DNA from 2 places in the Streptomyces sp. NPDC127100 genome. Region 2 is predicted to be linked to the other one. Evidence: predicted binding sites of a transcription regulator. Region 2 holds the regulator's gene; the other holds the start of a gene.
What was found. Region 2 encodes HrcA, which represses chaperone genes, less so after heat shock. Its sites were predicted from a motif close to TTNGCACTCNGNNNNNCNGAGTGCNAA; they were not measured.

Region 1 (4,385 bases), on a different contig from region 2:
TCCGGCGGCCTGCCATCCGTGACCCGGCTCACACACGCCCGCGGTGCCACGGGGCACGACGCGCCCGAGGGCGGCACCCCCGGCCGTGGCCAGGGGTGCCGCCCTCGGTACGTGAAGGACGGTCGATCAACCGGAACCGGTCGATCAGAAGTCCATGTCACCGCCCGGCATGCCGCCCGGGGCGGCCGCGGCGGCCTTCTCCGGCTTGTCGGCGATGACGGCCTCGGTGGTGAGGAACAGCGCGGCGATGGAGGCGGCGTTCTGCAGCGCGGAACGGGTCACCTTCGCCGGGTCGATGATGCCCTCGGCGATCATGTCGACGTACTCACCGGTCGCGGCGTTCAGGCCGTGGCCGACGGTCAGGTTGCGGACCTTCTCCACGACGACGCCGCCCTCGAGACCACCGTTGACGGCGATCTGCTTCAGCGGGGCCTCCAGGGCGAGCTTCACGGCGTTGGCGCCGGTCGCCTCGTCACCCGTGAGCTCCAGCTTCTCGAAGACCTGGGAGGCCTGGAGCAGGGCCACGCCACCACCGGCGACGATGCCCTCCTCGACGGCCGCCTTCGCGTTGCGAACGGCGTCCTCGATGCGGTGCTTGCGCTCCTTGAGCTCGACCTCGGTGGCGGCACCGGCCTTGATGACGGCCACGCCGCCGGCCAGCTTCGCCAGACGCTCCTGGAGCTTCTCGCGGTCGTAGTCCGAGTCGCTGTTCTCGATCTCGGCGCGGATCTGGTTGACCCGGCCCTGGACCTGCTCGGCGGAGCCGGCGCCGTCCACGATCGTGGTCTCGTCCTTGGTGATGACGACCTTGCGCGCCTTGCCCAGCAGGTCGAGGGAGGCGTTCTCCAGCTTGAGGCCGACCTCCTCGGAGATGACCTCGCCGCCCGTGAGGATGGCGATGTCGCCGAGCATGGCCTTGCGGCGGTCGCCGAAGCCCGGGGCCTTGACGGCGACGGACTTGAAGGTGCCGCGGATCTTGTTGACGACCAGGGTCGACAGGGCCTCGCCCTCGACGTCCTCGGCGATGATCAGCAGCGGCTTGCCCGACTGCATGACCTTCTCCAGGAGCGGCAGCAGGTCCTTGACGTTGCCGATCTTGGAGTTGGCGATGAGGATGTACGGGTCGTCGAGCGACGCCTCCATCCGCTCCATGTCGGTGGCGAAGTACGCCGAGATGTAGCCCTTGTCGAAGCGCATACCCTCGGTGAGCTCCAGCTCCAGACCGAAGGTCTGGGACTCCTCGACGGTGATGACGCCTTCCTTGCCGACCTTGTCCATGGCCTCGGCGATGAGCTCGCCGATCTGGGTGTCGGCGGCGGAGATGGAGGCCGTGGAGGCGATCTGCTCCTTGGTCTCGACATCCTTGGCCTGCTCGAGCAGGGCGGCGGAGACGGCCTCGACGGCCTTCTCGATACCGCGCTTGAGGGCCATCGGGTTGGCGCCGGCGGCCACGTTGCGCAGACCCTCGCGCACCAGGGCCTGGGCGAGGACGGTCGCGGTGGTCGTACCGTCACCGGCGACGTCGTCCGTCTTCTTGGCGACTTCCTTGACCAGCTCGGCGCCGATCTTCTCGTACGGGTCCTCGAGCTCGATCTCCTTGGCGATGGAGACACCGTCGTTGGTGATCGTGGGCGCGCCCCACTTCTTCTCGAGGACGACGTTGCGGCCCTTGGGGCCGAGCGTCACCTTGACGGCGTCCGCGAGCTGGTTCATGCCGCGCTCGAGGCCGCGCCGCGCCTCCTCGTCGAACGCGATGATCTTGGCCATGTGAAGTGGTCCCTCCAGGACTGGGGGTGATTCCTTCGGACCGCGCCCGCGCCCGCGACGGACGGCTCGCCGGCCTCGTGGGTTCCTTCCCCACCCGGCCCGCGGGCCTCACCGACCCGGTCCTCGTTGTCACTCTCACCTTCAGAGTGCTAACGCAATGATTAGCACTCGCCCCTGTCGAGTGCAAGCGCCTCCCGGGGATCGAGCCGCTCGCTCAGCCGCCCGCGAACACCGGCCCGCGCGGACCCCCGGGGTCCGGACATGGGCCCGGGCAGGCCGAAGGGCCCGCACCCCAGGGGGTACGGGCCCTTCGGAGAAGACCGTTGGCTTGCGGTGGCCGCACGTCTCAGGCGCTGAGGCGAACCATGTCGGCCTGCGGGCCCTTCTGACCCTGCGAGATCTCGAACTCGACCCGCTGGCCTTCTTCGAGGGTGCGGTAGCCGTCCATCTGAATCGCGCTGTAGTGGACGAAAACATCCGCACCACCGTCGACCGCGATGAAGCCGTACCCCTTCTCCGCGTTGAACCACTTGACGGTGCCCTGAGCCATGCCTAACTCCCCTATTACTGGCCCTTGCACAGATCCGCACTTCGCGGATCCGGGTCAGACCTCACCCCCCAATGGGCGGGGGCGTGCGCCGGAACGCGTCGACCGCGGCTGAATGTATCTGTCCAACTGCCGTCTGCAACAGGGCAATCGGACGAGAAATCTGGACGTAGCCGGTCCGGAATGTGGCGACAATGCGCCTGAATTCGGGTCAAGTCGGGCTACACAAAGAGAACAAAAGCCGCGAAATACGCCCACACTTTGGCTACATCTTGTCGGGCCTGGGGCAGGAATTCCGGGGCGCCGTCCCGGTGATCGGGAGCGCGTTCCCCAACTCTACCGCGCTCAATCACATGGAATTGCCCCCTCCACTTCTCTCACGGGAGGGGGCAATTCACTGAACGCGGAGTGACGCCGTTTACCGAAGGTAACGAAGGAGGCGTCTCAGCCGCCCGCGACCGCCGGGATGATCGAGACGCCGGCGCCGTCCGGGGTCTCCGTCTCCAGGCCCTGCTCGAAGCGGACGTCGTCGTCGTTGACGTAGACGTTGACGAAGCGGCGCAGCTTGCCCTGGTCGTCCAGGACGCGAGCGGCGATCCCGGTGTGGTTCTTCTCCAGGTCCGAGATGACCTCGGCGAGGGTCGCGCCGTCGGCGGCGACCTCGGCCTTCCCGCCGGTGTAGGTGCGCAGGATGGTGGGGATGCGAACGGTCACGCTCATGCGAGGCCAGCCTCTCGGAAGGAGTCCAGGTTGGGGCGGATCGTCGCGGTCAGGCCGGTGCCGGCCACCGCGTCGAGGGTCTTGAGGCCGTCACCGGTGTTGAGGACGACCGTGGTGAGCGACGGGTCCAGCACGCCGTTCTCGATCAGCTTCTTCGTGACGCCCACCGTCACACCGCCGGCGGTCTCCGCGAAGATGCCCTCCGTGCGGGCCAGCAGCTTGATCGCGTCGACGACCTGCTCGTCGGTCACGTCCTCCACCGCGCCACCGGTGCGGCGGGCGATGTCGAGCACGTAGGGGCCGTCGGCCGGGTTGCCGATCGCGAGGGACTTGGCGATGGTGTTCGGCTTCTGGGGGCGCACGACGTCGTGTCCCGCCTTGTAGGCGGTGGACACCGGCGAGCAGCCCTCGGCCTGCGCGCCGAAGATCTTGTACGGCTTGTCCTCGACCAGGCCGAGCCCGATCAGCTCCCGCAGACCCTTGTCGATCTTCGTGAGCTGGGAGCCGGAAGCGATCGGGACGACGAGCTGGTCGGGAAGCCGCCAGCCGAGCTGCTCGCAGATCTCGTACGCGAGGGTCTTGGAGCCCTCGGCGTAGTAGGGCCGCAGGTTGACGTTGACGAAGCCCCAGCCCTCGCCGGCCGGGTCGCCGATCAGCTCGGAGCAGAAGCGGTTCACGTCGTCGTAGTTGCCCTCGATGCCGACGAGCTCACCGCCGTAGACCGCGGCCATGACGACCTTGCCCTGCTCCAGGTCGTGCGGGATGAACACGCAGGAGCGGAAGCCGGCCCGCGCGGCGGCGGCGCCGACGGCGCCGGCGAGGTTGCCGGTGGAGGAGCAGGACAGGGTGGTGAAGCCGAAGGCGCGGGCGGCCTCCAGGGCCTGGGCGACGACGCGGTCCTTGAAGGAGTGCGTCGGGTTGCCGGAGTCGTCCTTGACGTACAGCCCGCCGGTGACGCCGAGCTCGCGGGCCAGGTTCTCGGCCTGGACCAGCTTGGTCCAGCCCGGGTTGATGTTCGGCTTGGTCGCGACGTCGGCCGGGACGGGCAGCAGGGGCGCGTAGCGCCAGATGTTCGCGGGGCCCGCTTCGATCCGCTTCCGCAGCTCCTCGGTGTCGTAGGCCGAGAAGTCGTAGGCGATCTCCAGCGGGCCGAAACACTCCTCGCAGGCGAAGACCGGGCCGAGGGGCACGCGGTGGCCGCACTCGCGACACGAGAGCGCCGCGGCGGGGCCCAGGTCCACGGGGGAGGCGGGGGAAGCGGTGGTGTCGTTGCCGCTTGCGACAGTCTGCACAGCCATGTGAGGCGAGGCCCTTTCTCCTCATCTTCCTCACGACGCATCTCGCCGTGAGA
Region 2 (4,385 bases):
CCTGCTGACCGGGCTGACCGTGTCCGCCCGGGGGACCACCCCCGGACCCCCGGCAGACCGGCGCGCACCCCCGAAGAGCACGACACCGCCGGCCGCAGCCACCCGACAGCGCACCCCGTCAGCGCCCGTTGAACGCGTCCTTCAGCCGGGAGAACAGGCCCTGCTGACCGGGCTGGAACTGGCCCTGGGGCCGTTCCTCGCCGCGCAGCTTGGACAGCTCCCGCAGGAGGCGCTCCTGCTCGGGGTCGAGCTTGGTCGGGGTCGTGACCTCGACGTGGACGATGAGGTCGCCCCGGCCGCCGCCGCGCAGGTGGGTGACGCCGCGCCCGTGCAGCGGGATCGACTGGCCGGACTGGGTGCCGGGCCGGATGTCGACCTCCTCCATGCCGTCGAGCGTCTCCAGCGGCACCTTCGTGCCGAGGGCCGCCGCCGTCATCGGGATGGTGACCGTGCAGTGCAGGTCGTCGCCGCGGCGCTGGAAGGTCGAGTGCGGCAGCTCGTGGATCTCCACGTACAGGTCGCCGGCGGGGCCGCCGCCGGGGCCGACCTCGCCCTCGCCCGCGAGCTGGATCCGGGTGCCGTTGTCCACACCGGCCGGGATCTTCACGGTCAGGGTGCGCCGCGAGCGGATCCGGCCGTCGCCCGCGCACTCGGGGCACGGGGTGGGGACGACGGTGCCGAAGCCCTGGCACTGGGGGCAGGGGCGGGAGGTCATGACCTGACCCAGGAAGGACCGGGTGACCTGCGACACCTCACCGCGGCCGCGGCACATGTCACATGTCTGGGCCGAGGTGCCGGGGGCCGCGCCCTCGCCGTTGCAGGTGTTGCAGACGACGGCCGTGTCGACCTGGATGTCCTTGGTCGTCCCGAAGGCGGCCTCGTCCAGCTCGACCTCGAGGCGGATCATCGCGTCCTGGCCCCGGCGGGTGCGCGAGCGCGGACCGCGCTGCGACGCCGTACCGAAGAACGCGTCCATGATGTCCGAGAAGTTCCCGAAGCCACCCGCGCCGAAGCCGCCCGCGCCCGCTCCGCCGGCCTGCGAGAGCGGGTCGCCGCCGAGGTCGTAGACCTGCTTCTTCTGCGGGTCCGACAGCACCTCGTAGGCGGCGTTGATCTCCTTGAACCGCTCCTGGGTCTTCGGATCGGGGTTGACGTCCGGGTGCAGCTCGCGGGCGAGCCTCCGGAACGCCTTCTTGATCTCGTCCTGGGACGCGTCGCGGCGTACGCCGAGTACGGCGTAGTAGTCCGTGGCCACCTACGACTCCGCCAGGATCTGTCCGACGTACCGTGCCACTGCGCGTACCGCTCCCATCGTTCCCGGGTAGTCCATGCGGGTCGGTCCGACCACGCCGAGCTTGGCAACCGCCTCGCCGCCCGAACCGTAGCCCACCGACACGACGGACGTGGAGTTGAGTCCTTCGTGGGCGTTCTCATGACCGATACGGACGGTCACGCCCGGATCCTTCGCCTCGCCGAGCAGCTTGAGGAGCACGACCTGCTCCTCCAGTGCCTCCAGGACGGGCCGGATCATGAGGGGGAAGTCGTGCCCGAAGCGGGTGAGATTGGCGGTGCCGCCGATCATCAGCCGCTCCTCGTTCTCCTCGACCAGCGTCTCCAGCAGTGTGGAGAGCACCGTGGAGACCGTACCGCGGTCCTCGGCCTCGAAGGCCTCCGGCAGATCCTCGACCAGGCTCGGGACGTCCGAGAACCGGCGGCCCGCGACCCGGCTGTTGAGCCGCGCGCGCAGATCCGCCAGGGACGCCTCCCCGAACGGCGCCGGGCAGTCGACCATGCGCTGCTCGACCCGCCCGGTGTCCGTGATCAGCACGAGCATCAGGCGCGCGGGCGCCAGGGAGAGCAACTCCACGTGCCGCACGGTCGACCGGGTCAGCGAGGGGTACTGCACGACGGCGACCTGCCGGGTGAGCTGCGCGAGCAGCCGCACCGTGCGGGCCACCACGTCGTCGAGGTCGACGGCGCCCTCCAGGAAGTTCTGGATGGCGCGCCGCTCGGGCGCGGTCATCGGCTTGACGCCGGCCAGCCGGTCGACGAAGAGCCGGTAGCCCTTGTCGGTCGGGATGCGCCCCGCGCTGGTGTGCGGCTGGGCGATGAAGCCCTCGTCCTCGAGGGCCGCCATGTCGTTGCGCACGGTGGCCGGGGACACGCCGAGGTTGTGCCGCTCGGTGAGGGCCTTGGAGCCGACGGGCTCCTCGGTGCCGACGTAGTCCTGGACGATGGCGCGCAGCACCTTCAGCCTGCGTTCACTGAGCATCGCGCACACCTCCAAAAAGCCGTCCGCCCGGTGTTCTCCCTGGCACTCACCGTGTTCGAGTGCCAGACTTCCCCGGCCCAGTGTACGGCCGCGGGGTACGCCCCCGGCAAGGGCGGGGCGCCGCCGTCGTGACCGGGGCCCTCCGGCGCTAGCGTCGGCGCCGTGACGGTGACTTGGGAAGACCTGGGGTGGGAGCGGCTGGCGGCCGGGGTGGGGCGGTGCCGCCTGCCGGGGTGGGACTGCACGGCGGGGCTGGTCGTCGGCGCGGACGCGGCGCTGTCGGTCGACGCCGGGTCGGGCCTCGGCGAGGGCGCGCGGTTGCGCGGGGCGGCGCGGGAGCTCGCCGGTCGCCGTGTGACGCATCTCGCGCTGACCCACGCGCACTTCGACCACGTCCTCGGCGCCGCGGCGTTCGCGGGCGCGGAGGTCTTCGGGGCGGCGGGCGTGGCCGCGGTCCTCGCGGGGGGCCGGGAGGCGCTGCGCGCGGACGCGGTGGCCCACGGCCTGGACGCCCGGCTCGCGGAGGAGGCCGCGGACGCCCTCGTCCCGGTGCGCCACGAGGTGTCCGGCGAGCGGACGCTCGACCTGGGCGGCGGCCGGCGGGTGGTGCTGGCCGACGTGGGCCCCGGGCACACCGGGCACGACCTCGCGGTGCTGGTGCCGGGAGACCCCGCGGTCGTCTTCTGCGGGGACCTGGTCGAGGAGTCCGGCGAGCCGCAGGCGGGGCCCGACGCCGTACCGGCCCGCTGGCCGGCCGCCCTCGACCGGCTGCTCGGCCTGGGCGGCGAGGACGCGCTGTACGTTCCCGGGCACGGGGCGGTGGTGGACGCGGCGTTCGTCCGGGCCCAGCGGGACGCGCTGGCCGCCCGCTTCGGCGTGTCGCGTTGATCACGGCGCGGGCGTTCCTCGTATCGTCGGCAGAATGCGCCAGTACTCCGCCGATCTGACCCCGCCGTGGAAGAAGCCGCAGCCGGTGCCCGAGGTCCCGGCCGACCCCGGTCTGGTGGTCGAGGAGCCCGGCACCGGCTTCTGCGGCGCGGTGGTCTCCTGCGAGGCGGGGACGGTGACGCTGGAGGACCGCTTCGGCAAGCACCGGGTGTTCCCGATGGAGCCGCGCGGCTTCCTGCTGGAGGGCCGTGCGGTGACCCTGGTCAGGCCGGCGGCGGGTCCGGTACGGCCCACCCGTACGGCGTCCGGTTCGGTGGCCGTCCCCGGCGCCCGGGCGCGCGTGGCCCGCGCCGGCCGCATCTACGTCGAGGGGCGGCACGACGCCGAGCTGGTCGAGAAGGTCTGGGGCGACGACCTGCGGGTCGAGGGCGTGGTCGTGGAGTACCTGGAGGGGGTCGACGACCTGCCGTCCGTCGTCGACGGTTTCGCGCCGGGCCCGGACGCGCGGCTGGGCGTCCTGGTGGACCACCTGGTGCCGGGGTCGAAGGAGTGGCGGATCGCCGAGGCGGTGACGAGCGAGCACGCGCTGGTGGTGGGCCACCCCTACATCGACATCTGGGAGGCGGTGAAGCCGTCCTCCCTGGGCATCGCCTCCTGGCCGCGGGTGCCGCGCGGCCAGGACTGGAAGACGGGGGTGTGCCGGGCGCTGGGCTGGCCGGAGAACACGGGGGCCGCCTGGCAGCACATCCTGGGGCACGTGCGGTCCTACAAGGACCTCCAGCCGGAACTGCTGGGCCGCGTGGAGGAACTGATCGACTTCGTGACGGCCTGAGTCCCCCGCAGCCGGGCGGGAGGGAGCCCGGTCAGTCGACCAGGTCCCGCACCACCGCGTCCGCCAGCAGCCGCCCGCGCAGGGTCAGCACGGCCCGCCCCTCCCCGTACGGCCCCTCCTGGAGCAGCCCGTCCGCCAGCGCCCGGCGCGAGGCCGCGAGGCCCTCCTCCCGCAGCAGCGACAGCGGCACCCCCTCGCGCAGCCGCAGCTCCAGCAGGATCCGCTCCACCCTCCGGTCCTCGTCCGTCAGCACCTCACGCCCGGCCCCCGGCGACTTCCCCGCCGCCAGCACCCCCGCGTACGCCCCCGGGTGCTTGACGTTCCACCAGCGCACCCCGCCCACGTGCGAGTGCGCGCCGGGTCCGGCACCCCACCAGTCGGCCCCCCGCCAGT

Region 1: groL (chaperonin GroEL) is a predicted target of HrcA. The motif match lies at 1,894-1,920, and genes of this name have one in related genera.

The regions. Positions count from the first base shown of each region.
Region 1 covers NZ_JBHXFL010000008.1:154,750-159,134, forward strand. Annotated here, with positions in the region: gene groL (chaperonin GroEL) at 145-1,767, opposite strand; gene ACFWJB_RS11780 (cold-shock protein) at 2,114-2,317, opposite strand; gene ACFWJB_RS11785 (ubiquitin-like small modifier protein 1) at 2,759-3,034, opposite strand; gene thrC (threonine synthase) at 3,031-4,332, opposite strand; SAM riboswitch class I at 4,351-4,385, opposite strand, start outside.
Region 2 covers NZ_JBHXFL010000044.1:7,893-12,277, reverse strand. Annotated here, with positions in the region: gene dnaJ (molecular chaperone DnaJ) at 119-1,255, opposite strand; gene hrcA (heat-inducible transcriptional repressor HrcA) at 1,256-2,272, opposite strand; gene ACFWJB_RS29190 (MBL fold metallo-hydrolase) at 2,435-3,160, shown strand; gene ACFWJB_RS29185 (DUF3097 domain-containing protein) at 3,195-3,992, shown strand; gene hemW (radical SAM family heme chaperone HemW) at 4,024-4,385, opposite strand, start outside.